DNA from 3 places in the Streptomyces sp. NBC_01166 genome. Region 3 is predicted to be linked to each of the others. Evidence: riboswitches for the same ligand, from Rfam matches in the RefSeq annotation. Region 3 holds a riboswitch; each other region holds the start of a gene.
What was found. Region 3 has a riboswitch for cyclic di-AMP ahead of OG379_RS20815 (M23 family metallopeptidase). Riboswitches for the same ligand answer to the same signal wherever they lie in the genome.
Positions count from the first base shown of each region.

Region 1 (9,562 bases), 1.8 Mb from region 3:
TGTTCCCCAGGTGTGCGTCGGGGGCCGCGAACAGGGCCAGGGTGGTGTTCCTGCCGGCCGGTACGACGACGGCGAAGCCCAGGTCGGACTCCACGACCGTCTGGGCGAGTCGCGGCGACTCGGCCTCGGTGAACGCTGTGGTGAAGGCACGGGCGGCCGCGTGCAGGGTGGCCGTCATCGCGGCGACGCGCTCGGCGGACGCACGGTCCAGGCCGGGCGACGCGCCCTCGACGAGCCCGTCGCCGGTGGCGACCACGGCATGCTGCACACCGGGGAGCTCCAGCAGCGGGGTCAGCACCCAGGCGAGATCACCGGCGGTGGGGGTGGTGCTCACGTCTCGTCGTCTCCTTGGTCGTCCGATGGGGATGCTGAGGGTGTCCGCGCCGGGGGCGCGGGCGCCTTCCTGCCGCTGAGGGTGCCCTCCTGAAGGGCGGTCCAGGCCGCTCCGGCCTGCTCGGGCGTACGGAGCACGGGCTTCTCGGCAGGCTGCTGCCGGGCCGTCGGCGCCTCCGGGGCGGCCGTCCGGCGGGATCTGCGCCGCCGGGTGGGCAGGCCTGCCGGAGGCGCGGCTTCCCCTGCGGCGGGGGCGGTCTCGGCGGGTTCGGCGGGCACGGACGCGGCGGGTTCGACAGGGGCGGCCGGCGCGGGTTCGGGCTCGGCGGGCGCGGCAGGAGCGACGGGTTCCGCGGGCCCGGTGGGCAAGGGGCTCTCCGTGACGCCCTCGGCGCGCGCGTGCACCGGCTTCGGCGCGAGCACGGACAGGGTGCGGTCGTCGTCGATCACGGTCAGCAGATGCGCCGGAATACGCAGCATCGCGCGCATCCCGCCGTACGGCGACGACTCGATGTGGCAGCTGAAGCCGTAACGCGCGACGAGCCGCCCCACCACGGCGAAGCCGGTCTGCGGCGGGTCCCCCAGCTCGGTGAGCAGCACCTCGGAGGGGCCCGACAGCAGTGCGCGGGCCCGCTTCAGCGCGTCGTCGTCCATGCCGATCCCGGCGTCGTCGACCAGGATCAGGGCCCCGCGCCCCGCGGTCTGCTGGACCGTCACCGGCACCTCGGTGTCCGGGTGCGAGTACGCCGTGGCGTTGGCCAGCAGTTCGGCGAGCGCGATCGCGAGAGGTTCGGCGGCCCGGGCGACCAGCGCGAGCCGCTCCTGGCGCAGATGGTTGGCGACCTTGATCCGCTCGTACCCCGCCACCCGGGACTGGGCGCCGAGCACGACCTCGACGAGCGAGGAGTTCTGCCGGGCGAGTCCGGGCCAGGCGTCGCAGAGCACGGCCGTGGCCTGGGTGCGGCGCAGCGCCAGTTCGTTGCGGAAGTCGAGCTGGAGGATCCGCGGGTCGTCGTACTCGTGCTGGAGCTCGTGCAGCAGGTGCTGCGACTGGTTGAGCAGCGACTGGATCTTGGCGGAGGTTCCGCGCATGGCCGAGCGTGCTGCCGCGTCGACGCGTCGGCGTTCCTCCAGGACAGCTGTGCGCGCGGCCTGTACGGCCTCGGTCAGCAGACGCGCGGCGTCCCCCTCGATCCCTGCGGCCTCCCGCAGCCCGGGGACAGGCGCGGAGCGGTGGGAGAGTGCGGTGGCCGCGGCGGGTATCCGGTTCCGGGCCAGCTGGCGGATCTCCTCGGTGAGGGCGAGGGTCCGGGCGTCGGCCGCCTTGGACTGCCGCTCGGTGAGCTCCGCACGGGCCGTAGCACCGTACGCGTCCAGCCTCGCCTGGTGCATGCGTACTGCCGACCAGATCGCCACCACGACGGCGATGAGGGCCACGATCCATGCCAGCACGGCGTCATCGCCTCTCTGTTGTCGGGGACGGTCGACAGCCCGCGCCGGTGCGGGGCGTCCGGCTGCCGTAACGGCGGGCCGTCACGCCGCCCCTCCGGTGCACGCCGCGCCGGTCTCCTGGGCGACGGCCGCCACGTCGGCCATCACCTGGAGTACACCGGGGAGTTCGGAGCCGTCCAGGTGGCGGTACTCGCTCCCGATGGTCACCACGAGCCGTTCGGACAGGCCGAGCTCCGGGTACCGGCCCTCGGCGATCACCCGGCGGGCCGCCTCGAGCGCGGGCACTCCCGCCGCGTGAAGGGCGTGGGCGCGGTCGCGTACGTACGCGAGGTAGTCCATGTGCCCGCGCACTCCGGCAGGGTCGAGCACCGGCCCGTGCCCCGGCACGATCACCTCGGCGCCGGTGGCCAGGACGCGTTCGCAGGCGTCGATCACGTTGTCCAGCGGCCCCGCCCAGTGCACCGGGTGGTCCCCGGGCTGCTGGGAGGTGGAGGAGAAGATGACGTCCCCGCTGAACACGGCGCGCTGCGCGGGCAGATACACGATCAGGTCGCCCCCGGTGTGCGCGGGCGGCAGGGACGACACCTGGACCGTGTGCTCCCCCAGGGTCAGTTCGAGCTCACCGGTGAAGTAGGTCGTCGGAGACACCTCGTCGGTGGCGGACCAGTCGAAGACGCCGAAGTGACGGCGGAGATAAGCGCCGAGGGGAGTGGAGGGATCACTTCCGGCCACCAGGGCGTGCTGCTGCTGCGGGGTGGGGTCGTAATGGATGTGCTCCCGGGCCTCGCGGGTCGCGATGATCTCCGCGTCCGGAAGCACCCCGGCGCCCCAGAAGTGGTCGCCGTTGGCGTGGGTGACGATCACACGGTCGACGCCCACCCCGTCGGGCAGCCGTTTCTGGCTCTCCACCAGGAACTGACCGGCCATCATCGTGTCGTACGGGGTGTCGATCCACAGCCCCCCGCGCGGAGACACGAGCAGGCCACAGTTGGCCAGGCCCCAGCCCCGCTGCGGCGGCAGCCAGGCGTACAGACCCCTGCCGAGGTCCACGACTTCCCCACCCGTGATCGACATGGGCTGATTATGCCGACCGCATTCCGGCCGCGCGTTCGAACTCGGCCAACGTGCGTGCCCGATGACGTGAAATCGCCCCTCACCGGAGCCACCCGCCGCCGCCCCGTGACCGTCCGGGGTTGTCGAGAAACAGCCCCACGGGGCATTTTCCACCTGATGTACGGGATGTCGGCAGCGGAGTTCGCGCCATGCGACCGATACCCACACAGCCTCGACGGAACCGGATCGAGTCGGCTACCCACCGAGCATGGCCGAAAACCGACCCCGCTCGGGTTACGGAGGCGTGAACACTTTGCTTGTTCTTGCTCGATTGACCCATGTAATATGCAGAATTGAACAAGCGGGCGTCGATTTCACACACCCCCGTCCCACCAGGTGCGAGAAGCAGTGGAAGCGGAGTGCGGACATGTCGCATGTCGAGACCGAGACAGCCGGCCAGCCCGAGTGCTGGCGCCGTGCCGCGGAGGTCGCTGCCGACCGGAAGGCGGCCCTGCCCGCCGCCGGTGAGCGCATCGCCGTCGTCGGCTGCGGAACGTCGTATTACATGGCGCAGGCGTACGCCTCGCTCCGCGAGGCTTCCGGACAGGGCGAGTCCGACGCCTACGCCGCCTCGGAGTTCCCGTTCGGGCGCACGTACGACCGGGTCGTCGCGCTGACGCGGTCGGGGACGACCACGGAGATCCTCGGCCTGCTGAACCGACTGCGGGGCGCCACCCGGACCGTCGCCGTCACCGCGGACCCGCGGACCCCGGTGATGACCGCGGCCGACGATGTGGTGGTCCTCGACTTCGCCGACGAACGGTCCGTGGTCCAGACGAGGTTCGCGACGACCGCGCTGACGCTGTTCCGCGCCCATCTCGGGCTGCACACCGAGGACGTCGTACGGGACGCGGAGACCGCGCTGGCGGAGCCGCTGCCCGAAGGGCTCCTGGAATGCGACCAGTTCAGCTTCCTGGGGCAGGGGTGGACAGTGGGGATCGCCAACGAGGCGGCGCTCAAGATGAAGGAGGCGTCCCTGTCCTGGACGGAGTCGTATCCGGCGATGGAGTACCGCCACGGCCCCATCAGCATCGCCACGGCCGGGACGGCGACCTGGATGTTCGGCGCCGCTCCGGAGGGGCTGCGGGAGCAGGTGCTGGCGACCGGGGCCCGCTGGGTGGAGAGCGGACTGGACCCGCTGGCCGACCTGGTCCGGGTCCAGCGGCTGGCGATCGCCCGAGCGGCGGCCCGTGGCCTCGACCCCGACCTGCCGCGCCATCTGACCCGGTCGGTGGTGCTCGGCACGGCTCCGGGAGCCTGACGGCTCCACGGCGTGCCTGAGCACCGGGCCGGCCGTCCGGCCCGGTGCTCAGGCATGCCCCGAAGAGGTCAGGCCTCTTCGAAGTAAGCGTCCAGCGCCTCGTCGAGCTCCGCCGTCCACCCCTTGAGGTCGCCCCGGGATCCGGCCTCGACCTCGGCGTTGAACCACCGGCGGCTCGACAGGTGGACCGTCACGGTGAACCGGCGCCCGAAGCGGCCGGTCTTGACCTCGACCGCACCGATCTCGGCCCAGTCGAACTCCGCCTCCTGGTCGTCGAGGCGGAAGCGAACGCCGTCCGCGTCCACCCTGATGGATCCGCGCCGGTCGCTGACCTCGAAGACGGGGCCGTCCTCATCGACGGCGCTCCTGCCGGCGGGCACGGGCTCGGCCTCCGGGGCCGTCCCGCCGGCCGGGGCCTCGTCGTCACCCCCGGCCGTGTCGTCGGAGGCCTTGTCGTCCACGGCGGCGTCCTCGGGGGCGGCCGCGGACTCGTCCGGGGCCCCGTCGGCGAGCGCGTCCGCAGTCCCGGTCTCCCGGGTCTCCTGGGCCTCCTCGGGCTCCTGGGGCGCCGCCTTCTCCGCCTCCGTCCGCGCGGGGACAGGGGCCGTCAGGCCAGGGATGTACGCCGGGTCTGTCCCTGCGGCGAACTCGGGCTTGGTGTTCGAATCTATGCGCTGCTCCACGGCGGGCAGTATGGACGACGAACCTGTACGAAACCAGTCACCCGCACCCCGCCCGGCCTGTCGGCGACACCTCGGCCGTCGTGATGCCGACGGCGCGGGGGCCTCCGGAGCCGATCGGCCCGCCGAAAACGGACGACGGGTGGTGCGGGTTCCGCCGAACCCGCACCACCCGTCACTACTGTCCCTCTGTCACACGCCCGTGCGGCAGCGGTCCCGCCTGGGCGAGGCTCAGTAGGCCCCGAAGACGTTGTCGATGGAGCCGTACCTGTCCGCGGCGTAGTTGCACGCGGCCGTGATGTTGGCGACCGGGTCGTAGCTGTCCATCGACGTACCGGGCACGTGGTAGGCCTGGAAGGTCGGGTCGATGACCTGGAGCAGACCCTTGGACGGCACGCCGTTGATCGCGTTGATGTCCCAGTTGTTGATGGCCTGGGGGTTGCCCGCGGACTCGCGGATGATGTTCCGGTGGATGCCCTCGTAGCTGCCGGGGATGCCGTGCTCGGCCATGACGGCGAGCGACTCCTTGATCCAGCCGTCGAGGTCGTTCGTGTACGAGACCGGCTCGGCGGCCGGAGCGGCCTCGGCGGCGGCAGGTGCGCCTTCCGCGGCGGTGGGGGTGCTCGTGCGCTCCGACCGGTCGGCGCGGTCGGCGCCCTCAGAGGCACGGTCGGACGAGGCGGAGGCCTTGGATTCGGCCTTCCCACCCTTGTCCGCCGACTTGTTCTCGGCCTTGCCGCCGATGGTCAGCTTCAGACCGGGGTGAATCAGGTCGGGGTTTCCGCCGACAGCCTTCTCGTTGTTCTCGTACAGGGCCTTCCAGCCACCGTTCACGGAATGCTCGCGTGCGATCTTCGCAAGGGTGTCACCCAAGATCACGGAATAGGTGGTGGACTTGGACTTCTGCGCGGCAATTCCCTTGCCGGACGCGGCAGTCGACGTCGCAGCCTTTTCCACGGCGGCCGGCTGGGCCGGGGCCGCGAAGGCTCCGGTCGCACCGATCACAGGGAGGGCCAGGACGGCTCCGCCCGTGCTCACGGCGATGATGCCGCGGGTGAGCGAACTGGTCCTGGAACGACGGTGCTTACCGTTTTCGGGCATGCTGAATTCCTCTCCGTCGCCTGCGAAGTGAGCTGTCGGGTTCGGGCTGGAGATGCCCGGCCGCATGCGAATGCGACTTCACCCCGAGCCGCTCCGGAAACCGGATCGGCGCTTACTTGGGTCCCCCGCTCCTGCCGTACGAGAAGTGGTCGGGTAACCGGACGGCGGCAGGATTCGGCGTTCCGCCCGGAGTGATGGTGACCGTAGGCGAGAAATAGGGAAAGGAACAAGCCTGGCGCGATGATCACAATTCATTCGCAAGATCAATTCTCGGGAATTCATGTAATCCACCCCACATCGCGTCGCCCATTTCTCTTGGCGCAGAAGGGAACCGACTACCGCACCCCTGCGTCCGGGACCCATGAAGTGACCCTGGTCACGGAGTCCGATTCGGGCGTTTTGCGCCCGCGCGAAGGCCCCAGGTCACACGAAATGGCCTTTTATGGATTACAGGATTAATTCCAAAAAACTACCTCAAATCGGGCATACGACTCACAGCTGAGGCTCAGGCGCATACCGAGGGCGCCCGCGTGGAACCGATCCGCCTATGACTGAAAGCCCTCTCGCCTCGGCGCCCCGGATCACCGTCCTGCCCGTCCAGCCCGGCCATCCCCCCTTCCGGATCGTGGAGATCGACGGAGAGGTGATCGGGAGTGCGACGGCGATGACGGATGTGCTGATCGCCGCCGCGGCGGCCGGCATTCCGGTCCACGACCTCGACGACCCGGCCGTCATCCGCTGGGTGGGCGGCGGCAAGCTCACCTGGAGGCCGCACTGAGACGGGGCGGGCGGGGGGCGTCGACTCAGGCGCCCGGCGGAAGCCCGCAGGTCGCGCAACGGACCTGAGAAGGATTCGCAGATGCGAGGCTGACTTCATGAGTACCTTGCAAATGCAAGCCGTTGAGCCATATCGTGCAGCACATGCAGACCTATACCATTGGGCAGGCGGCACGTCTTCTCGGCGTGAGCCCGGACACCGCCCGCCGCTGGGCGGACGCGGGCCGGGTAGCGACCCATCGCGACGAGGGCGGGCGCCGCCTCATCGACGGCCGTGATCTGGCCGCGTTCTCGATCGAGGTCGGTCAGGCCTCCCCCGGCGAGGAAGAGGTCCCCTACACCTCGGCCCGCAACGCCTTCCCCGGCATCGTCACCGCGGTGAAGCTGGGCGACGTAGCGGCACAGGTCGAGATCCAGGCCGGCCCGCACCGCCTCGTCTCGCTGCTCACCCGGGAAGCCGTGGAGGAACTGGGACTCGAGGTCGGCATGCAGGCCACGGCCCGCGTGAAGTCGACCAGCGTGCACATCGACCGCACCTGACGCGGCATCTGCCGTCCGGGTACGGCGGCATGCCCAGGAGGTGCCGGCCCGGGTGGTGCGAGGGTGACCGTAGCCGGGAGTCTGTCAGCCCATCAGTCCGGCGGCGAGTGTCGCCCCCAGTTCCCAGCACGCTTCCGTGTCGGCCTTGCCCGGCTCACCGGTGACAGTCACGGCGTCGGCCGTACGCCGCCATCCGAGGCCCGTGGTGATCGTCTCGATGCCCCGTACGGCGCCGGTGACGTCGTTGCCGCCGTGCACGTAGTAGCCGAAGGGCCGGCCCTTCGTCCCGTCCAGGCACGGGTAGTAGACCTGGTCGAAGAAGTGTTTCAAGGCGCCGGACATGTACCCGAGGTTCGCCGGGGTGCCGAGGAGGTAGCCGTCGGCCGCGAGCACGTCGGAGGCCGTGGCGGAGAGCGCCGCCCGTCGCACGACCCGGACGCCTTCGATGTCCTCCGTCGTCGCGCCGGAGAGCACCGCCTCGAACAGCGCCTGGCAGTTGGGCGAGGGGGTGTGATGCACGATCAGCAGAGTGGCCACGCCTTGAACCTACCCGCTCACCGATTCCCGCGCCCCCGTCGAGGGACGCGGGTCCGCGGGGCGCGGACGTCCTCTCAGCCGGCGGCGCGGAAGCCGCGCAGCCGGAGGCTGTTGCCGACGACGAAGACCGACGAGAACGCCATGGCCGCACCGGCGATCATGGGGTTGAGCAGGCCGGCGGCGGCGAGCGGGAGGGCCGCCACGTTGTAGGCGAAGGCCCAGAACAGGTTCGAGCGGATCGTGCCCAGCGTCCTGCGGGAGAGCCGGATCGCGTCGGCGGCCACCCGCAGGTCCCCGCGTACGAGAGTCAGGTCGCCGGCCTCGATGGCGGCGTCCGTGCCCGTCCCCATGGACAGGCCCAGGTCCGCCTGGGCGAGCGCGGCCGCGTCGTTGACCCCGTCGCCGACCATGGCGACGCTGCGTCCCTCCGCCTGGAGCCTCTTGACGACCTCGACCTTGTCCTGCGGCATCACCTCGGCGATGACCTCGTCGATGCCGACCTCGGCCGCGACGGCTGTGGCGACCGCCTTGTTGTCACCGGTCAGCAGGACGGGGGTCAGCCCGAGGCCGCGCAGCCGCCGGACCGCTTCGGCGCTGGTCTCCTTGACGGCGTCGGCGACTTCCAGGACCGCACGCGCCTCGCCGTCCCAGGCCACCGCGATCACGGTCCGCCCGTCCTGCTCGGCCAGGTCCTTGGCCTTCCTGAGCTCCTCGGGAAGTTCGATCGACCAGTCGGCCAGCAGCTTCTCCCGGCCGACGAGGACCGCACGGCCCTCGACGACGCCCTGCACACCGAGGCCGGGGACGTTGGTGAAGCCCTCGGGCGTGGGCAGCGCGCCCACGGTCCCGGCGGCGCCCTCGGCGACGGCCCGGGCGATCGGGTGTTCGGAGGAGTGCTCCAGTGCGCCCCCGAGGCGCAGCACTTCGGCCTCGTCCGTGGAGGCGGCCGCGTGGACCTTCAGCAGCGTCATGCGGCCCGTGGTGACGGTGCCCGTCTTGTCGAGGAGGATCGTGTCGGCCCTGCGGGTGTTCTCCAGGACCTCCGGTCCCTTGATCAGGATGCCGAGCTGGGCCCCGCGGCCGGTGCCGACGAGCAGGGCGGTGGGTGTGGCCAGGCCCAGTGCGCAGGGGCAGGCGATGATCAGTACGGATACGGCCGCCGTGAAGGCCGCGGTGAGTGCCGCACCCGAGCCGAGCCAGAAACCGAGCGTGGCGAGCGCCAGCCCGATGACGACCGGCACGAAGACCGCGGAGATCCTGTCGGCAAGGCGCTGCGCGGAGGCCTTGCCGCTCTGGGCCTCTTCCACGAGCGTGGCCATCCGGGCCAGCTGGGTGTCGGCGCCGACCCTGGTGGCCTCGACGACCAGGCGGCCGCCGGCGTTGAGGGTCGCCCCGGTGACGGAGTCACCTGTGGAGACCTCGACGGGCACCGACTCGCCGGTCAGCATCGAGACGTCGACCGCCGAGGAGCCCTCGACGACGGTCCCGTCCGTGGCGATCTTCTCGCCGGGGCGGACCAGGAAGCGGTCCCCCACGTGCAGACCGGCCGTGGGCAGGGTGATCTCACGGCCCTCGCGCAGCACGGTGACTTCCTTTGCGCCCAGCTCCATGAGCGCCTTGAGGGCGGCGCCCGCCTTGCGCTTCGAGCGGGCCTCGAAATACCGGCCGGCCAGGATGAAGGCCGTCACTCCGGCGGCGGCCTCCAGGTAGATGTTCCCCGCTCCGTCGCCGCGGCTGATCGTGAATTCGAATGGATGCGTCATGCCCG
Region 1 covers NZ_CP108613.1:6,338,492-6,348,053, reverse strand. The annotation lists gene OG379_RS29215 (roadblock/LC7 domain-containing protein) at 1-334, opposite strand, end outside; gene OG379_RS29210 (ATP-binding protein) at 331-1,785, opposite strand; gene OG379_RS29205 (MBL fold metallo-hydrolase) at 1,867-2,859, opposite strand; gene OG379_RS29200 (SIS domain-containing protein) at 3,266-4,159, shown strand; gene OG379_RS29195 (hypothetical protein) at 4,228-4,842, opposite strand; gene OG379_RS29190 (transglycosylase SLT domain-containing protein) at 5,071-5,940, opposite strand; cyclic di-AMP (ydaO/yuaA leader) riboswitch at 5,945-6,130, opposite strand; gene OG379_RS29185 (hypothetical protein) at 6,488-6,718, shown strand; gene OG379_RS29180 (helix-turn-helix transcriptional regulator) at 6,862-7,257, shown strand; gene OG379_RS29175 (flavodoxin family protein) at 7,342-7,794, opposite strand; gene OG379_RS29170 (heavy metal translocating P-type ATPase) at 7,869-9,562, opposite strand, start outside.
Region 1: another riboswitch for cyclic di-AMP. It lies ahead of OG379_RS29190 (transglycosylase SLT domain-containing protein); the one in region 3 lies ahead of OG379_RS20815 (M23 family metallopeptidase).

Region 2 (9,562 bases), 3.0 Mb from region 3:
GAACGCGTGGTGGTGGTGGACGCTGTTCGGGGACATCGGACCCGATGCGGAGGAGGCGTTCGGACACACCCGCCGCTCGATGCGCGTCCTGACGGACCGCGTCCTGGAGCGGGCGGCCGCGGACGGCTGCACCCCGCGGGCGGCGGCGCACGCGCTCGTCGCGGACCGTCTGCCGGTGATGGCGGAGCGGTTCGGCTGGTACCGGTAGGCCCTGGGCACGGGGGCCGGATGCCGGCGCCGGAGCGTTGGTTAGGGTAACGGCGTGGCGAGAGTGCGGCTGAGTGTGGCGGAGCGACGTGAGGAGCTCCTGCGAGCTGCCGTCGAGCAGATCGAGGTCCGGGGCGTGTCCGCGGTCAGGATCGCCGATGTGGCCGCCGTTCTCGGGGTGAGCAACGCGCTGGTGCTCTACCACTTCTCGTCGAAGGAGAAACTGGTGGCCGCCGCGTTCGCGTACGCGGCGGAGGCCGATCTCGCCCATCTGCGCAAGCTGCTGACCCGGCGCACCAGCGCGGTCCGGCGGCTCAGGTCCGCCGTGCGCTGGTACGCGCCGACCGGACAGGCCAAGGGCTGGCGGCTGTGGATCGAGGGCTGGGCCTCCGCCCTCCGTGACCCGGTGCTGCGCGAGGTGGCCGGAGACCTCGACCAGCAGTGGAAGGCCGAGCTGGCCGAGGTGATCGAAGAGGGGGCCGCGGCGGGCGAGTTCCACTGCGACGACCCGATGTCCGTGGCCTGGCGGCTGACAGCGCTCCTGGACGGGCTGGCCGTCCAGATGACTTCGTACGCGGGTCCGCTCTCCCGGGCCACCATGCTGCAGTGGACCGAGGAGGCGCTCGCCCGCGAACTCGGCATCGACCACGAGGTCCTGACCGCCTGAGGGGCAGGCGCTGCTGCGCCTACCGGAGCGGATACCTGCCCGCCCGGTGCGGGTATCCGCATCGGACGGGCTCGTTCCGCCGGGCCCGGCCCGGCGTCCGCTCCCCGTGGCCGGCCCCCGACGACGGGGCAGCGGCCGAGCGGTCAGAGCGGCAGGAGGTCGGGGCGCTTGGCCTCGACGTGATCCCCGGAGGACTCCCCGCGCAGTCGGCGGCCGATCCACGGGACGAGGTATTCGCGCGCCCACTGGATGTCGTCGCGCCGGACCTCGAGCGCTCCGCGCTGTACCTGCGGGGGCCACACCTGGTCGGGGTCGGCCGGCACCTGGAGGCCGAGGACCTGGGCGGCCCGCAGCGCGACGCGGGTGTGTCCCTCCGCCGAGAGGTGCAGCCGGTCGTTGTCCCACGCCCGCCTGTCCTGCACGGACCGCAGGGACCACAGGTCCAGCACCGGGCAGTCGTAGCGGTCGGCGATGGACCGGACATGGGCGGTGTACATGGCGATCTTGCCCCGCAGATGCTTGAGCACGGGGATGCCACGGGTGTCGAAGCCGGTGGTGACCATGACCGTGCCGACCGCCTCCGTCAGGTCGGCGACCGCACGCTCGAAGCGCTCTGCCACATCGTCCGGGTCGGAGCCGGGACGGAGGATGTCGTTGCCGCCGGCGCAGAAGCTCACCAGATCAGGTGCCAGCTGCTTGGCGCGGGGGACCTGTTCCTCGACTATCTGGTCGAGGAGCCGTCCGCGTACGGCGAGATTGGCGTACCGGAAGTTGCCGTGCGTGTCGTCCGCGGGGGCGACCACCGCGCCGGGAACCGGGAGCTGGTCCGCGAGGAGCACCGCGAGCCGGTCGGCCCAGCCGACGAGTGTCCCGCCGGGGCCGGGGTCTCCGACGCCCTCGGTGAAGCTGTCGCCAATCGCTGCGTACGACCCGATGATGCCTCGTTGTTTGTTTCTCGAATCGTCTGCCACAAGGGCTTATCTTGCACCTTCGATTGTGACCTACGCGACCGTAATAAGGGGTTGACGGGTGGTGAGAAAGACCACCCGGTCAGTTTTTGGTAAAGCCGGAATAAGGGGAGGGGCGGTGCGCAAGCGCGCACCGCCCCTCCCCTTCAGCCCGGGATGACACCCTCGGATGGCGTGTCTCAGATGGAGACGCCGTGCGAACGCAGGTAGGCGATCGGGTCGACGTCGGAGCCGTAGCTCGGGCCGGTCCGGACCTCGAAGTGGAGGTGCGGGCCGGTGGAGTTGCCGGTGGTGCCCGAGAGGCCGATCTGCTGGCCGCCGGTGACGGTCTGACCGGCCGAGACCTCGAGCGAGGACAGGTGGGCGTACTGGGAGTACATGCCGTCGCTGTGCTGGATGACGACCTCGTTGCCGTACGAGCCGCTCCAGCCGGCGGAGACCACGGTGCCCGGGCCGATGGACCGGACGCTGGTGCCGGAGGCCGCCTGGAAGTCGGAGCCGGTGTGGTAGCCGCTGGACCAGCTGGCGCCCGAGGCGCGGTACTGGGTGGTGACGTTGGCGTTCTCGACCGGGGTGACCCAGCCGGAGCCGGTGCTCTCCTCCGACGCGCCGGTGTCGGCGGTCTTGGCCGCGGGAGCGGACGTCGCCTCGGCCGGTGCGGCCTTCTTCTCGGCCGGAGCGGCCTTCTTCGCCGCCGACGGGGCGGACTTGGAGGGCGCGGCCTCGGCGGAGCCGGAAGCCTTGGCGCCGAGGGTCAGCTTCATGCCCGGGAGGATCAGGCTGGGGTTCTCGCCGACGACGTCACGGTTGTCCTGGTACAGCTTCTGCCAGCCGCCCTTGATCTTCTGGTCGCCCGCGATCTTCGCCAGGTAGTCGCCGGAGACCACGGAGTAGGTCTTCGGGGCGCTCTTCGCCGAGGCCGGGGCGCTGTGCGCGGAGGCGGACTTGGCGGCCGGCGCGGCCTGCTCGGCGGCGTGTGCGCCGGTGGCGCCGATCAGCGGGAGGGCAAGAACGGCGCCGCCGGTCCCTGCGGCAAGGACGCCTCGGGAGATCGGGCCGGTCTTCGTACGACGGTGCTTGCCTTTTGCGGGCATGGGGATTTCCTCTCCGGCGCCTGCGAGGTGAGCTGTCGGGTTCGGACTGGAGATGCCCGGCCGCGCGGTGCGCGTCTTGACCCCGAGCCGTACCGGATCCCTCCGGCCGGCGGCTTACCTGGTTCCCCCGCTCCTGCCACACGTGAGTCGGTGCGGATTCCGGGCGGCGGCAGGATTAGGCGTTCCGTCCGGATTGACCGTGACCGTAAGCGAGCGGGGACGTCGCGAACAAGCCGTGGATTCCGGACCGGAATCCACGCTTCATTTCCGGCGCGGAATTCCCGTCACACTCCGTGGATTACCGATCTTGGCTTTCCGCACGGCGTCCGGAATACCCCCCGGCACCCTCACCACACACCGTCACGGATATGATCCCGCTCACCTGCCTCACCTCATCTCCCGCACAAGCGGGGCATGTTCTGCTAAATACACCAATACGGACATGACGCGATCTCGTCCGCCCAGGGAGACCAGGACCACGGCAGCCGAGACAGTTGTCCGATGCAGCCATGTCGTATCGTCGCGGGCGTGCCCCCGTCGGCGAGCGGCGCCGACGCCCGACACCCCAGGAGCCCTTGTGACGCAGCTGCCAGAGGTCCCGCCGGTCGGCCCCGAGCCGACGGACATCGACCTGACCGGTGTTCGCAACTTCCGCGACGTCGGCGGGCTTCCGACCGTCGACGGCAGCACCGTGCGGTACGGGCGCCTCTACCGCAGCGGCCACCTCGCCCACGCCACGGAGGCCGACGCCGCCTTCCTCGCCGGGCTCGGGCTGCACACGATCTTCGACTTCCGCAACGCGGCGGACCACAAGCTCGACGGTCTTGACGTGGAGCTGCCCGGCGTCCGGAATGTCAGCATCCCTCTCTCCGACCCGGCGGACGGCGCGGAGTTCTGGCGGCTGGTGCGCGACGGCAACATCCAGCAGCTGCGCTCGATCCTGGCCGACGGCAAGGGGACGGGGCGGATGATCGCCTCGTACCGTTCGATCATCAAGGACCGCACCGCCGAACACAGCCGTGTGCTGCACGCGCTGGCCGAGGACAGCGTGCCGGCGCTGATGCACTGCGCGGCGGGCAAGGACCGGGCCGGCCTCTCGATCGCGATCTCCCTGCTCGCGGTCGGCGTCGAGAAGGAGGCCATCGAGGCCGACTACCTCAAGTCGAACGACGCGCACCGCCGCTACAAGGTGCGCCGCAGCGACACCTCAGCGGTGGGGATGTCCGACGAGGTGATGGAACTGCTCAATCCGCTCTTCGGCGCCCGTGCCGAATACCTCGCCGCGGCGTTCGAGACCATCGACGAGATCTGGGGCAGCACGGACCGGTATCTCCTGGAAGGGCTGAAGATCAGCGCCGAGACCCGCGCGAAGCTGCGTGCCCGACTCGTCGAGGGCGCGTGACGCCGGGCGTCAGCCCTTGCCGGCCACGGTGAAGAGAAGGAAGAGGAAGCCCGCGATGACGTGTCCGGCCACGAGATAGGCGAAGAGCCGGATCACTACGCCGCGGGGCATCCGCCGCTCCTGCGTGTCCTTGCTCTTCGGCCTGCGCGGGGTGAGCGGGTCGTAGTACTCCGAATCGGACATGACAGTCCTCTCTACCGGCCGCTCGGGCCGGGGTGGCGAAGGGGGCGCACGGTACGGGTGTGCGGGTTCAGAGCCGGTGGATCCCGCTGCCCAGGCACAACTCGGCGGCCGGGCTCTGCAGCAGCGTGTGAACGAAGAGCAGTCGCGCCCCGCCGGGGTCGAGAGCCGCGATCCGGTGCGGGGTGAGCGAGTCGAAGTGCGCACTGTCCCCCGGATCGAGGTCGTGCACGGTCTCGCCGAGCACGACCCGCAGCCTGCCGTCGAGGACGTAGAGCCACTCCTCGCCGGGGTGGACGCGCACGAGGTCGTCCTCCACGCCGTACGGGACACGGACGTGCAGCGCCTGCATGGCGCGGCCCGGCCCGCCCGCCTGCCGGTAGAGCCAGCCGCCCGGCTCGTTCGAGCGGGGCGTGCCGGCGGGCGGGCCGCCGCGGACGATCGCGTCACGTTCGGGCGGCATCTCACCCAGGAGCTCGGAGACGGTCGTACCGTAGACCCGGGCGAGGCCGAGCAGCATCGGCAGCGAAGGCTGCCTCCGGCCCGTTTCGAGCCGGGAGAGGTGGGCCGGGGAGAGCCCCGCCCGTCCCGCCGCGCTCTCCAGGGTGAGGCCGCGATTGCGGCGCAGGTCGCGTAGGCGTGGCGCGACCCCCGGGAGCTCGTCGGCCACCCCTCCGTCAGGAGGATTCATGCCTCCATTGGGCCAGGATTTATCCTCTGAGGCAAATAATTTGCCTCAGAGGCAACATCAGCGGTTGACCACGGCCTGTTTCACCAGTGTCCTGCCGAAGTCCCACATCAGCCCGCCCCCGCTGTGTGCGTCGTCCATGACGGCGGTGAAGGCGGTGACGAAACGGTCGACCTCCGGCTCCCCGATGACCAGCGGCGGAATCAGCTTGATCACCTCCAGGTGATCACCGGAGACCTGGGTGAGGATCCGGTGCTTCTGGAGCAGCGGCACGACCACCATCTGGGCGAAGAGCCCCTTGCGGGCGGCCTGCAGCATCGCCCAGCGGCTGCGGAGCTTGAGGGAGGACGGCCGGCCGAACTCGATGCCGATCATCAGGCCCCGGCCGCGCACCTCGTGCATCAGCTCGTAACGGCCGACCAGAGCGGCTAGCCGCTCGCGCAGCAGATCACCGGTGCGGCGGGCGTTCGCGACGGTCTCCTCCTGCTCCATCACCGCGAGGACGGCGAGCCCGGCCGCCATTGCCTGGGCGTTGGAGCCGAAGCTGGCGGAGTGGACGAGGACCCGGTCCATCGAGGAGTAGACGCGCTTGAAGATCCAGTCCTTGCCGAGCGTCGCCCCGACCGGGACATAGCCGCCGGAGAGCGCCTTGGCGACACAGAGCAGGTCGGGTTCGACGCCCTCCTCGTGCTGGTACGCGTAGAAGTCACCGGTCCTGCCGAGCCCGGTCTGCACCTCGTCGGCGATGAGCACGGCCTTGTGCCGGTGAAGCAGATCCTGTGCCTCGCGCAGGAAGCCGGGCGGTGAGGCGTGGACGCCCTTGCCCTGGATCGGCTCCACGACCAGCCCGGCCACGTCGCCGCGCTTCAGCTCGCGCCGCAGCGCGTCGAGGTCGCCGAGCGCGATGGCCGTGTCCGGCAGCAGGGGCGCGAATCCGTCGCGGAAGCCCTTCTCACCGTTGACGGAGAGCGAGCCGGTGGTCAGTCCGTGGAAAGCGTGGTCGCAGTAGAGGATCCGCGGCTTGCCGGTGGCGTACCGGGCGAACTTCAGCGCGGTCTCGACCGCCTCCGTACCGCTGTTGCCGAAGAACACCCTGTCGAGGTGCGGGCTGTGCGCCAGCAGCTTCTCGGCCAGCAGTCCGGGCAGCGGCTGGCAGTCGAAGCGGGTGAGGTCGGCCAGCGAGGCGTCCAGGACGTCGTGGAGCGCCTTGCGTACGACCGGATGGTGCCTGCCCAGCCCCATCACACCGAAGCCGGCGAGCATGTCGAGGTAGTCGTTGCCCTCCGCGTCCCAGAAGTGCGCACCCTCGGCCCGCTCGTAGACCTTGTCGAAACCGAGGGTGTGGAGCATCCGCGGCAGCTGGTGGTTGAGGTGCCGGGTGTGGAGCTCGTAGCGTTCGGCCCCCCGTTCCGCGAGGAGCCGCGTCAGATCGAAGCCCGGCTGTTCGTCCTTCATGCCCCGTTCTCCTTCGGCATGTTCCGCTCTCGCACGGTCGTGCGGCGCTCCAGCACCGCGCTGATGCGTCCGGCGATCTCCACCGGAGTGAGCCCGATCTCGGCGAGTACCTCACCACGCCCGGCGTGAGCCAGGAACTGCTCGGGGATGCCGAACGTCCGCAGCGGTACGTCGACGCCCGCGTCCCGCAGTGCCTGTCCGACGGCCCAGCCGACCCCGCCCGACCGGCTGTTGTCCTCGACGACCGCCACCAGCCGGTGCTGCGCGGCGAGCGCGGGCAGCTGCTCGTCGACCGGTTTGACCCAGCGCGGGTCGACGACCGTGCAGCGGATTCCGGATCCGGCGAGCAGGTCGGCGGCCTGCAGACAGACCGGGGCGAGCACGCCGACGGCCACCAGCAGGACGTCCGGGTCGGGGGCCCTGTGCAGGACGTCCATCCCGCCGATCCTCCCGACGGCCGCGACGGGCTCCCCCACCGACTCCTTGGGGAACCGCACCACCGTGGGCGCGTCGTCGACGTCGAGGGCCTCGCGCAGCTCCTCACGGAGCCGGTCGGCGTCGCGTGGGGCCGCGATCCGCAGACCCGGGACGACCTGGAGCACGGACATGTCCCACATGCCGTTGTGCGAGGGGCCGTCGACCCCCGTGACACCGGCCCGGTCCAGCACGAAGGTCACCCCGCAGCGGTGGAGGGCGACGTCCATCAGCAGCTGGTCGAAGGCCCGGTTGAGGAAGGTCGCGTAGACGGCGACGACCGGGTGCAGACCTCCGGTGGCCAGCCCGGCGGCGGAGACCGCCGCATGCTGTTCGGCGATCCCGACGTCCCAGATCCGGTCGGGGAACTTCTCCGCGAAGCGGGTCAGCCCGACCGGATGCAGCATCGCCGCGGTGATCGCGACGACGTCCGGGCGCTCGGCCCCGATCTCCGCGATCTCGTCGCCGAACACCGACGTCCAGGAAGGCGCGGCGGGCACGACGAGTGGTTCGCAGGTCAGCGGGTCCATCCTGCCGACCGTGTGGAACCGGTCGGCGTCGTCGGCCAGGGCGGGCGCGAAGCCACGGCCCTTCTCGGTGATGCAGTGCACCAGCACCGGGCCGTGGAAACGCTTGGCCCGGTGCAGTGCGGACTCGACCGCCGCCGTGTCGTGTCCGTCGACCGGGCCGACGTACTTGAGGCCCAGGTCCTCGAACATGCCCTGCGGTGCGAAGGTGTCCTTGAAGCCCTTCTTCGCACCGTGCAGCGACCCGTACAGCGACTGTCCGATGACCGGCGTCTGCTGGAGCACCTCCTTGCCCCAGGACAGGAAGCGCTCGTAGCCGTCGGTGGTGCGGAGGGTGGCGAGGTGGTCGGCGAGCCCGCCGATGGTGGGAGAGTAGGAGCGCTCGTTGTCGTTCACGACGATGATCAGCGGGCGGTTCCTGGCCGCGGCGATGTTGTTGAGCGCCTCCCAGGCCATTCCGCCGGTGAGGGCCCCGTCACCGATGACCGCCACGACATGACGCCCGCGCTCCAGTACCTCGTCGGCCTTGGCGAGGCCGTCGGCCCAGCCGAGCACGGTGGAGGCGTGGGAGTTCTCGATGACGTCGTGCTCGGACTCCTCGCGGGAGGGGTAGCCGGAGAGGCCGCCCTTGCTCCGCAGCTTGGAGAAGTCCTGCCGCCCGGTCAGCAGTTTGTGCACGTAGCTCTGGTGCCCTGTGTCCCACAGGATCCGGTCCACCGGTGAGTCGAAGACCCGGTGCAGGGCGATGGTGAGTTCGACCACGCCGAGGTTGGGGCCGAGATGACCGCCCGTCCTCGTCACCGCCCGGATGAGGAACGCCCTGATCTCCTCGGCGAGTTCACCGAGTTCCGGTCGGCTCAGTGCCTTGAGATCCTGCGGCCCCTTGATGGATTCCAGCATCGTCACGCCCGGGCCCCTCTCTCTGCTCCTGCTATCGGCTCACGGTCACGGCGGGAGCCCCGCCGGGTGCCCCCGCTTCCTCCATACCCTCCGCGATCTTCATGGCTTCCTCGATGAGGGTCTCCACGATCTTCGACTCGGGCACGGTCTTGATGACCTCGCCCTTCACGAAGATCTGACCCTTGCCGTTGCCCGACGCCACACCCAGATCGGCCTCACGGGCCTCACCCGGACCGTTCACGACACAGCCCATCACCGCGACACGCAGCGGGACCTCCATGCCCTCCAGACCCGCACTGACCTGATCCGCGAGCTTGTACACATCCACCTGCGCACGCCCGCACGACGGACACGACACGATCTCCAGCCGGCGCTGCTTCAGATTCAGCGCCTCCAGGATCTGCAGACCGACCTTGACCTCCTCCGCCGGCGGCGCCGACAACGAGACCCGGATCGTGTCCCCGATCCCCTCCGAGAGCAGCGCCCCGAACGCCACCGCCGACTTGATCGTCCCCTGGAACGCCGGACCCGCCTCCGTCACACCCAGGTGCAACGGATAGTCCGACTGCGCAGCCAGCTGACGGTACGCGTTCACCATCACGACCGGGTCGTTGTGCTTCACCGAGATCTTGATGTCCCGGAAACCGTGCTCCTCGAAGAGCGACGCCTCCCACAGCGCCGACTCCACCAGAGCCTCCGGCGTCGCCCTGCCGTACTTCTTCAGCAGCCGCGCGTCCAGCGAACCCGCGTTCACCCCGATACGGATCGGAGTCCCCGCGTCCCCCGCCGCCTTCGCGATCTCCTTGACCTTGTCGTCGAACTGCTTGATATTGCCCGGATTCACCCGGACCGCCGCGCAGCCCGCGTCGATCGCCGCGAACACGTACTTCGGCTGGAAGTGGATGTCCGCGATCACCGGGATCTGCGACTTCCTCGCGATCGTCGCCAACGCGTCCGCGTCATCCTGCGTGGGACACGCCACCCGCACGATCTGACAGCC
Region 2 covers NZ_CP108613.1:7,488,078-7,497,639, reverse strand. The annotation lists gene OG379_RS33890 (Glu/Leu/Phe/Val dehydrogenase dimerization domain-containing protein) at 1-208, shown strand, start outside; gene OG379_RS33885 (TetR/AcrR family transcriptional regulator) at 263-874, shown strand; gene OG379_RS33880 (SGNH/GDSL hydrolase family protein) at 1,018-1,845, opposite strand; gene OG379_RS33875 (peptidoglycan DD-metalloendopeptidase family protein) at 2,022-2,936, opposite strand; cyclic di-AMP (ydaO/yuaA leader) riboswitch at 2,941-3,099, opposite strand; gene OG379_RS33870 (tyrosine-protein phosphatase) at 3,514-4,338, shown strand; gene OG379_RS33865 (DUF6126 family protein) at 4,348-4,521, opposite strand; gene OG379_RS33860 (helix-turn-helix domain-containing protein) at 4,589-5,209, opposite strand; gene OG379_RS33855 (aspartate aminotransferase family protein) at 5,267-6,661, opposite strand; gene dxs (1-deoxy-D-xylulose-5-phosphate synthase) at 6,658-8,568, opposite strand; gene ispG (flavodoxin-dependent (E)-4-hydroxy-3-methylbut-2-enyl-diphosphate synthase) at 8,594-9,562, opposite strand, start outside.
Region 2: another riboswitch for cyclic di-AMP. It lies ahead of OG379_RS33875 (peptidoglycan DD-metalloendopeptidase family protein); the one in region 3 lies ahead of OG379_RS20815 (M23 family metallopeptidase).

Region 3 (9,562 bases):
TGGCCGGACGCATCTCCTCGGCGCGCACCAACGAGTACGTACGCGACCTGCTGCACCGCCTGGAACCGTACGGGGACGAGCCCCGCGTGGCCGAGCTGCGGGAACGGGCCCGTCCGCTCCTCGTCGCCCCGGCATAGGCCCTCCCGGGCGGGACCCCGGGACTCCACCGGTACGCCCCGGTTTCGCCGGATCTTCGCCCGATCCGGGGAAGGTCCGGAGCAGAAACGTCCCGCCACGCAGACGCCTTCCCTGGTTTGAGCCCGTTGTCAGTGGGTCAGTGCACTATCGGGGTGGGAGGTGGCGTGATGATGACGCACGCGGCGTACGACTGCGATGTGCTGGTGATCGGTGGCGGAATCGTCGGTCTGTCGACCGCGTACGCGATCACGCGCACCGCGCCAGGGACCCGGGTCACGGTGCTGGAGAAGGAGTGGGGCCCGGCCAAGCACCAGACGGGACGCAACAGCGGGGTGATCCACAGCGGCATCTACTACGCGCCGGGCTCGCTCAAGGCGCGCTACGCGGTGCGGGGCGCCGCCGAGCTGGTGGACTTCTGCACGGAGCACGAGATCGCCCATGCGGTGACGGGCAAGCTGATCGTCGCGACCGACAGGGGAGAGCTGCCCCGGCTGCACGCCCTGGTGCAGCGCGGACGGGCGCACGGCCTGCCGGTCCGGGAGCTCGGCCCCGCCCAGATCGCGGAGTACGAACCACGGGTGCGCGGCCTCGCGGCGATCCGGGTGGGGACGACGGGGGTGTGTGACTTCACCGCGGTCGCCGTCCGGTTCGCCGCGGAGGTGAGCGCCTCGGGCGGACAGATCCGTTACGGCGCGGAGGTCGTCGCCGTCGACCGGCGCCCCTGGGGTGTCGCGGTGCGCACGGCCGACGGCCAGGTGGTCAGGGCCCGTGTGCTGGTCAACTGCGCGGGGCTGCACAGCGACCGGGTGGCCCGGCTCGCGGGCGACGACCCGGGCGCGCGCATCGTGCCGTTCCGCGGGGAGTACTACGAGCTGGCCAGGCCGGAGCTGGTGCGCGGGCTGGTCTATCCGGTCCCGGACCCTGCGTTCCCCTTCCTCGGGGTCCATCTGACCCGGGGCGTCGACGGCGCGGTCCACGTCGGTCCGAACGCCGTGCCGGCCCTGGCCCGCGAGGGATACGGCCGGGCGGTCGTCCACCCGCGCGAGCTGGCCGCCACCCTGGCCTGGCCCGGCTCCTGGCGCATCGCCCGGCGCCACTGGCGGTACGGGGCGGGCGAGGTGCACAGATCGCTGTCGAAGAGCGCGTTCACGCGGGCCGTCCAGCGGCTGCTGCCGGAGGTGACGGAGGCCGATCTGCGGCCCTCCCCGGCCGGGGTCAGGGCCCAGGCGGTCCTGCGGGACGGCACGCTGGTGGACGACTTCCTGATCCGGGACGCCCCGCACACCGTGCACGTGCTGAACGCCCCGTCCCCCGCCGCGACCGCGTCCCTGCCCATCGGGAGGGAGGTGGCGCGACGGGCCCTGCTGCGGGCTCGCGCGACGGGGTGGGCGCCTCCCGCCGTAGAATCGGGTCATTGTGTCTGAGCCCCTGAACCCCACCCCAGAGACGCCCGGCCCCGCCGCGGAGACGCCCGGCCCCGCCGCGGAGACGCCCGGCGCCACGCCGGAGACCGGCCCCGGTGCCACGCCGGACGCGGACGCCGCGGAGCGGCGCGCCGCCTCCTTCGAGCGACAGCGCAGGCTGCGCCAGGAGCCCCGCTTCCCCGGCGGCCCGGCCGCCGACCCGGCGGGCTCGCACCACGAGCGCCGGATCCGCAGCTTCCAGCCCCGCCGCAGCCGGGTGACCGCCGGCCAGGAGGACGCTCTCCAGCGGCTGTGGCCCAAGTGGGGCCTGGACATCGACGGCAAGGGCGTCCTCGATCTCCCCACCCTGTTCGACGGCCTTCCGGTGGTCCTGGAGATCGGCTTCGGGATGGGCGAGGCGACGGCGCAGATGGCGGCCGACGACCCCGGCACCGGGATCCTGGCCGTCGACGTCCACACCCCCGGCCAGGGCAACCTGCTGGGTCTCGCGGACCGGGCCGGGGTGTCCAACGTCCGTGTCGCCAACGGCGACGCGATCATCCTGCTCCGCGAGATGCTGGAGCCGGCCGCTCTGGACGGGCTCCGGGTGTATTTCCCCGATCCCTGGCCCAAGAAGCGGCACCACAAGAGGCGGCTGATCCAGCCGGAGTTCCTCGACCTGGTGGCGCGGCGCCTGAAGCCGGGCGCGCTCGTCCACTGCGCGACGGACTGGGAGCCGTACGCGGAGCAGATGCTGGAAGTCCTGACGGCCCACCCCCTGTTCGAGAACACCCAGGCGGACGGCGGCTACGCGCCACGGCCCGCGTTCCGGCCGCTGACCCGCTTCGAGGGCCAGGGCCTGGACAAGGGCCATGTCGTGCACGACGTGCTGTTCACCCGTCGCTGATCAGCCACGGCCCGCCATCTCGGCCACGGCGGCATGGCCAGGTGTCAGTGACCCTGGTTAGGGTCGTCGGGTGTACCAGGGGTCCGTGCAGCACCAGCAGCCGGACGTCCCGGTTCTCGAGGAGCAGAAGCTCGACGAGTTCCTGGGCGCCGTCCCGGAGCGAGGCCAGTGGCGTTACCGGCCCCGCCGCGTCGGCATGGTCTGGCGCAGCAAGGCGTTCCGCGCCGGTGCGCTGATCACGGTGCTCGCGCTCTGCGGTCTGGTGATCCTGGCCCTGGTGCGCCGGCAGACGGGCACGGAGGGCTTCCTGGTGGGGCTGGGGCTGGCCGTGCTGCCCGTGCCGCTGCTGATGGCGGCCTTCCGCTGGCTCGACCGGGTCGAGCCCGGCCCCTGGCGGAATCTGCTGTTCGCGTTCTCCTGGGGCGCGTGCGCCGCGGCGCTCGTGGCGATCATCGCCAACTCCTTCGCGACCCGGTGGATAGCGACAGCCACCGCGGATCCGGCGAGCGCCGACACCCTCGGGGCCACGGTCGTCGCCCCTGTCGTCGAGGAGAGCGCGAAGGCCATCGCGGTCCTGCTGATCTTCCTCTTCCGCAGACGGCAGTTCGGCGGGATCGTCGACGGGATCGTGGTCGCCGGGTTCACCGCGACCGGTTTCGCCTTCACCGAGAACATCCTCTACCTGGGCAACGCCTTCGGCGAGGACCAGCAGATGGGGACCACGGGCTTCGCCTCGGTGACGGCGGGGACGTTCTTCGTCCGCGTGGTCATGTCGCCGTTCGCGCACCCCTTGTTCACCGTGCTCTCCGGCATCGGCTTCGGCATCGCGGCGCTCGGCGGCTCACGCCACCGGGTGCGCCGGGTCGTCCTGCCCCTGCTCGGTCTCACCCTCGCCATGGGCATGCACGCCCTGTGGAACGGCTCGTCGGCCTTCGGACCGTACGGCTTCTACGCGGTGTACGGCGCGTTCATGGTGCCGTGTTTCGGACTGGTGACCTGGCTGGCGGTCTGGTCGCGCCAGCGGGAGCTGCGCACCCTCTCCACCGAGCTGCCGGTGTACGCGGCGGCCGGCTGGCTGACCCCCGCCGAGCCGCTCGCCCTGGCCTCGATGCGGGCGCGGGGCATGGCCCGCGACATGGCCAGGCACTGGAACAGCCACCCGGACCGAGCACGGGGCAGGGCCGCGGCCCGCGCCGTCGCGGAGTACGAGTCGTTCGCCACGTCCCTGGCCATGCTGCGCCGGAGGGCACGCCATGACGGCGCGGGCCGGGACTTCGCCCTCCGCGAGCAGGAGTTGCTGCACCATCTGTGGCACCGCCGGGAGATCGCGGCGCCGGCTCTGACGTACGCGGCCCACGCGACGGGGCGGCTACGCGCCTCCCGCCCGTCGGCGCCGCCGCCGTTCCCCCGTCAGTTCCCGTACGGCGGCCCGCCGCAGCACCTCCCCGCACCGCACCGGCACTACGGCGGCCACAACCCGTACCTGGAGGAGGGCGGGCGCCCCACCGGTCCCTCCTAGGCGGATGCCTCGGTCAGCTCCGCCAGCTCCCGGTCGGTCAGCCGGAGTTCCGCCACCGCCACCAGCGCCGGCAGCTGCTCGACCGTACGCGCGGAGGCGATGGGCGCGGCCACGGTCGGCTGCGAGGCCAGCCAGGCGAGGGCCACGGTGGCGATCTCGGCACCGTGCTCCTGGGCGATCCTGTCGAGCGCCGTGAGCACCTTGCGCCCGCGCTCGGTCTCCAGGTGCTTGGCCGCGCCCTCGGCCCGCGCGCTGTCGACCGAGGCGCCCACCCGGTACTTGCCGGTGAGGAAGCCCGAGGCCAGCGCGAAGTACGGGACGGCGGCGAGACCGGAAGCGGCCGCCGTGTCCTGGAGCGCGCCCTCGTAGGTGTCACGCGAGACGAGGTTGTAGTGCGGCTGCAGCGCGACGTAGCGGGCGAGGCCCTCTCGCTCGGAGAAGTCCAGGGAGGCCTGGAGCCGCTCGGGGCTGATGTTGGAGGCGGCGATCTCCCGGACCGTGCCCGCCTTCACCAGCTGGTCGAGCGCGGTGATGATCTCCTCGACGGGGACGCTCTCGTCGTCGAAGTGCGTGTAGTAGAGGTCGATGTGGTCGGTGCCGAGCCGGCGCAGGGACGCCTCGGCCGCCGCCTTGATCGTGGTGGGCGAGAGGCCCTTGTACGCGGGATGGGCGCCGACCTTCGTGGCGATGACGACATCGTCGCGGCGGGAGCGGGCCGCCAGCCACTTGCCGATGAGGGTCTCCGACTCACCGCCCTCGTTGCCCGGGACCCAGGCGGAGTAGGAGTCGGCCGTGTCGATGAAGTTTCCTCCGGCCGCCACGTACGCGTCGAGAACCGCGAAGGTGCGGTCCTCGTCGGCCGTCCAGCCGAAGACGTTGCCACCGAGGGCGAGGGGAAAGACCTGAAGGCTCGATGAACCGAGCGGGCGCAGAGAAGTCATACCCGGCAACAACGATCCGACTGAGGCCACTATTCCGTTTACGGCCCCGGAGAGACCGGCGGCCCTGACGTCGGGGGGTCGTGCGTCAGGGCCGCCGGGGTTCCGGTGCGCCGCCTGCGGCGTCGACGTCCGAACGGCATCGGTCAGCCGGTCCGAACAGGATCGGCCGGTGTCCGAGCGGGATCAGTCAGCGTCCGAGCGGGATCAGACCGAGAGACCCTTGCTGCTCAGCCAGCCCATCGGGTCGATGCCGGTGCCGTCCGGGGTGTGGACCTCAAGGTGGAGGTGCGGTCCGGTCACGTTGCCGGTGGCGCCGACGCGGCCGATGGTCTCGCCGGTGGTGACCTTCTGTCCGGCGGTGACGTCCATCGAGGACTGGTGGCAGTACCAGATCTCCGTGCCGTCATCGAGCTCCAGGACCGTGCGGTAGCCGTACGAGCCGGACCAGCCGGCCGACTTCACGGTGCCGCTGTGCACGGCCTTGACCGGCGTGCCGGTCGGAGCCGCGAAGTCCAGGCCGGTGTGGTGGCCTGACGACCACATCGAACCGGACTGCCCGTAGGTCGAGGTGATGGTGTACGAGGAGGTCGGAATGGCGTAGCTGGCGGCGAGCTTGGCGAGGCGCTCGGCCTCGGCCTTCTTCTTCGCCGCCTCTTCGGCCGCCTTCTTCTTCGCGGCGGCCTTCGCCTCCGCCTCGCTCTGCTGCTTCGCCGCCTCGGCCGCGGCCGCCTCGGCCGCCGCCTGCTCCTCCGCGGCCTTGGCCTCGGCCTCGGCTCCGGCCTGCTGCTGCTCGGCCTGCTGGAGGATGCGCGCGCGGAGCGCCTCGCCCGCGTCGGTGGTGCCCTGCTCGGCCTCGGCGGCGGTGATGCCCGCGCTGGTCAGCGGAGCGGACACGGCGACCGTCTCGTGGTCCGGGTCGGAGTCGCCGGACATGAAAGCACCCACGCCGGGAAGGGACTTGGCGTCGGGAAGATTGTCCGCGATGGAATCGGGAAGAGAAATGGAGACCGGCGGCTTGCTCTGCGCGGTGGCCATGCCACCCGCTCCGACGGCCGCGATGACGCCGACGCCGAGGACGGTGGAGCTACGGGCGAGACCGCGCTGCTTGGCTACGCGGTGCCGACCGCGTACGGGACGGATGGACTCCTCGGTGGGGTTCCATTCCTCCCAAGTCCTGTCCTCGTGACCGAGGCTGTCGGCCCTGAAGGATGACGGGGCCTCGGGGGCAGGCTGATTGGACGCCACGTGGGCGCACTCCTTTCCTTCCTTCTCGCCTACCGGGTTAGCTGACGGGTTCGGAGCAGGAAGGTCTCCTACGGACCCCTTCGCCTCTCGCGAGACACAGGTGTCCGATTCACCCCATGTAGGTGGTTCCCCGGTTCCCTTGCGGAATTCGGCGCTGCGCACGGTGCCGTCTCTGGCGACGGCGGGTACAACCGCGCTGCGTTATCGAACGTTAATAGACACCCGGGTCCGATTCCAAGCTGTTCCCTTAGATCAGTCGTGACTCCGGCCTGGACTTTCGGGTGCCAAACGGGCGCAAACGGGCGAGTTGAGCACCCCTCATCCGGCCAGCAGTTTCTGACGGTACGTCAAATGTTATGCGGAGCGAGGTCCTTCGACTACCGACGGTCGCGACCGGTCATTCACGGTCCCGCCCCACGATCTTCACCGTCGTCCGCCGCTCCTGCTGGCCCCGCGCCGGACGCCCGACCGCGAGGAGCGCCAGGTCGTCCGTCGACCGGCCGCCGGTGTGCAGCCGTACGTCGTCGGTGAGCGCGGACAGCAGTTCCTCCGGCCCCGGGAAGAGCCGGCCGCGCAGCCGGGCCGCCGGGTCGTAGAAGACGCCCTTCGCGTCCCGCGCCTCGGAGAGCCCGTCCGTGAACGCCAGGAACATCGACCCGGCCGGCAGTGTCCACTCGTCCGACCGGTCCGGCCACGCGTCCAGCCCCATCCCGAGCGGCAGCGCGGGCGCCGTCGGCGCCAGCACGTCGAGCGTCCCGTCCGCGTGCAGGACGAGCGGCTCGGGGTGCCCGCGGTTGACGACCCGCAGGACGTCCGAGCCGGACTGGATCTCCGCGACGACAGCGGTGACGAACCCCTCCATGGAGTCGAGCCCGCCCCGTCGCGAGCCCTCACGGGCCAGCGCCCGCTCCAGCCGCTGGACGACCCCCTCCAGCGACCTCTCCTGCTCGGCGGCCTCCCGGAACGCACCGATCACGACGGCCACCGCGGCCACGGCGTCCAGCCCTTTGCCCCGTACGTCCCCGAGGACCAGGCGCACCCCGTACGGCGTGTCCGCGACCGCGAACAGGTCGCCGCCGACGAACTCGTCCGCCTGGGCCGCCTCGTACCGCGCCGCGACCTGCAGCCCGCCGATCCGGTCCTCGGGCGTCGGGAGCACCGCGCGCATCGCGGTCTCCGCGATGACCCTCGCCGAGGCCAGCTGCTCGTTCCTGCGGCGCACGACGCGGTTGATGACGAGGGAGAGCGCGGCGACCGTGACCAGGGTGAGCAGATCGGTGACCGGCACGACCCTGCCGAGCTCCCCGTCCGAGATCCGGATGGCGAGCACCACGAGGATCGCGGTCACCCCGACGCGGACGGTGCTGGCCAGCGAGAAGAACGGTGCGGCGATCAGTGGCGCCGCCGCGAAGAGCGGAACGGCGGAGACCACGGTCGGGGTCGAGAGGTCGAGGACGACGCCGGCACCGATCATCAGAGCCGGCAGCGCACGCACGAAATTCCGGGAACGGGAGGCCCCAGGTGCGCTCCCCCGCCGTCCGTCCCGCTTCCCCACCTGTGCGCTCCTGCCCGCTCCACCCACGGGTGCGGACGGTACCGCGCCCCACCCAGGCTGGCCGGAGCCGCGCCGAACGGCGACTCGTCATCGGCCAAAGGGAGGAGCGCTCCGGAGCCCCCGCCCGCCGGTGGTCAGCCGGGGAGCCGGTGCTGCGCGTAGATCGTCAGTGCGTCCCGTACGAAGACGGCAGTTCCGTCCCCGTGGCGATCGTAGTTCCTCCCGAACCGGGGATCGGCGACGTACATCTCCCCGATGCCCGTCACATACGCGCGCGTGACCTCCATGGTCACCGACAGCCACTCGCAGTGCCGGCGCGCGATGTCCTGCACCTCGTCGCTGCCGGCCTCCAGGCCCGCCGCCCTGGCCTCCCCGTAGTCCCGGGCGATGGCATCGTGCGCGCCCTGGAAGCGCGCGCGCCCGTCCTCGCTCAGCCCGCGCCACCACCTGCCGCTCCGCTCGTACGCCTCCTTGCCCCAGCGCTCGGTGACCTCCTGCTCGTACACCGTGTGGTCGAAGCCGTCGAGCACTTCCTCGGCCATGAGTTCCTCCCCTTCCTCGGTCCTGCGGAGAGTGGTCCGCACCGAGGCGATCTGCCGCCCGATGCGCTCGCGCTCCTGCTCCAGCAGGCGCAGATGGGCCCGGAGCGCCGCCGAGGTGTCCCGCTGCCCTTCCAGCACGTCCTTGATCGCGGGCAGCGAGAGTCCCAGCTCCCGCAGGAGCAGGATGCGCTGGAGCCGGACCAGGGCCTCCTGGTCGTAATAGCGGTAGCCGTTGGCGCCCGTGCGGCTCGGCACGAGGAGACCGATGTCGCCGTAGTGCCGGAGAGTCCGGCTCGTGGTGCCGGCCCGCCGGGCGATTTCCTGGATGGACCACTCCATGCCGGAAACGCTAGATCTTTACGCAGCGTCAAGGTCAAGCGCCGCACGTACGGCCGGGTGACGACATACGACAGAGGCCCGGATCCTCGAAAGGATCCGGGCCTCTGTCTTCAGTAGCGGGGACAGGATTTGAACCTGCGACCTCTGGGTTATGAGCCCAGCGAGCTACCGAGCTGCTCCACCCCGCGCCGTTGTGATTGCAACTCTACGCCATCCGGGACGGTGCTCCGACCACTTATGGCCGCACCTGCCCCACCCCCCTCGCGACCGGGAACCCCTCGCCCCCGATGCTATGCGTCAACACAGGGCGCATACCTTGCAGTTGGCAGGCACAGTGACGTGCTCAAGGATGTTTCCGCACCCCCCGATCTCGCGTTTCGCCTGTCTGGACGGCTACTGGATGTCCACACCGCACATACCCGCCCCGATCGCCCCGCGGGACAACGCCTCGGCCGCGCCACAGGGCTGAGCCCACGCCGTGCCCCGGCCGGCACCGGGGCACGGCTCCGCGATTGCGCGGCATCCGGAGCGGCGGGACGCTGGAAGGGCAAGCCTTTCGGTGTTCGGTCCCGTCTGCGCGGCATCCCAGGTGCCGGCGTCGGCCCAGCTGCCCCACCCGACGCGGGGGTGTGCCAGGAGAGGCCGGGCGCATGCGTGCGCTAGGAGACGATCATGGACGGCACCCTGCTCGAAACGATGAGAACGGCTCTGCGCGGCCCGGTCATCGGCCCGGACGACCAGGAGTACGGGCAGGCCCGGGCGGTCTACAACGCCATGATCGACAAGAGGCCGGCGGCCGTGGTCCGGTGCCGCGACACGGCGGACGTGATGGCGGCCGTCGACTTCGTCCGCGACAACGGCCTGGACGTCGCCGTCCGGGGCGGCGGGCACAGCGGCCCCGGCCTCGGCCTCGGCCTCCGGGACGGTGCCGTGACGCTCGACCTCTCGCCGATGCACGGCGTACGGGTCGACC
Region 3 covers NZ_CP108613.1:4,528,738-4,538,299, reverse strand. The annotation lists gene OG379_RS20840 (sporulation protein) at 1-137, shown strand, start outside; gene lhgO (L-2-hydroxyglutarate oxidase) at 306-1,562, shown strand; gene trmB (tRNA (guanosine(46)-N7)-methyltransferase TrmB) at 1,555-2,448, shown strand; gene OG379_RS20825 (PrsW family intramembrane metalloprotease) at 2,519-3,967, shown strand; gene OG379_RS20820 (aldo/keto reductase) at 3,964-4,908, opposite strand; gene OG379_RS20815 (M23 family metallopeptidase) at 5,113-6,153, opposite strand; cyclic di-AMP (ydaO/yuaA leader) riboswitch at 6,165-6,317, opposite strand; gene OG379_RS20810 (PP2C family protein-serine/threonine phosphatase) at 6,551-7,708, opposite strand; gene OG379_RS20805 (MerR family transcriptional regulator) at 7,843-8,589, opposite strand; tRNA gene OG379_RS20800 (tRNA-Met) at 8,704-8,777, opposite strand; gene OG379_RS20795 (FAD-binding oxidoreductase) at 9,262-9,562, shown strand, end outside.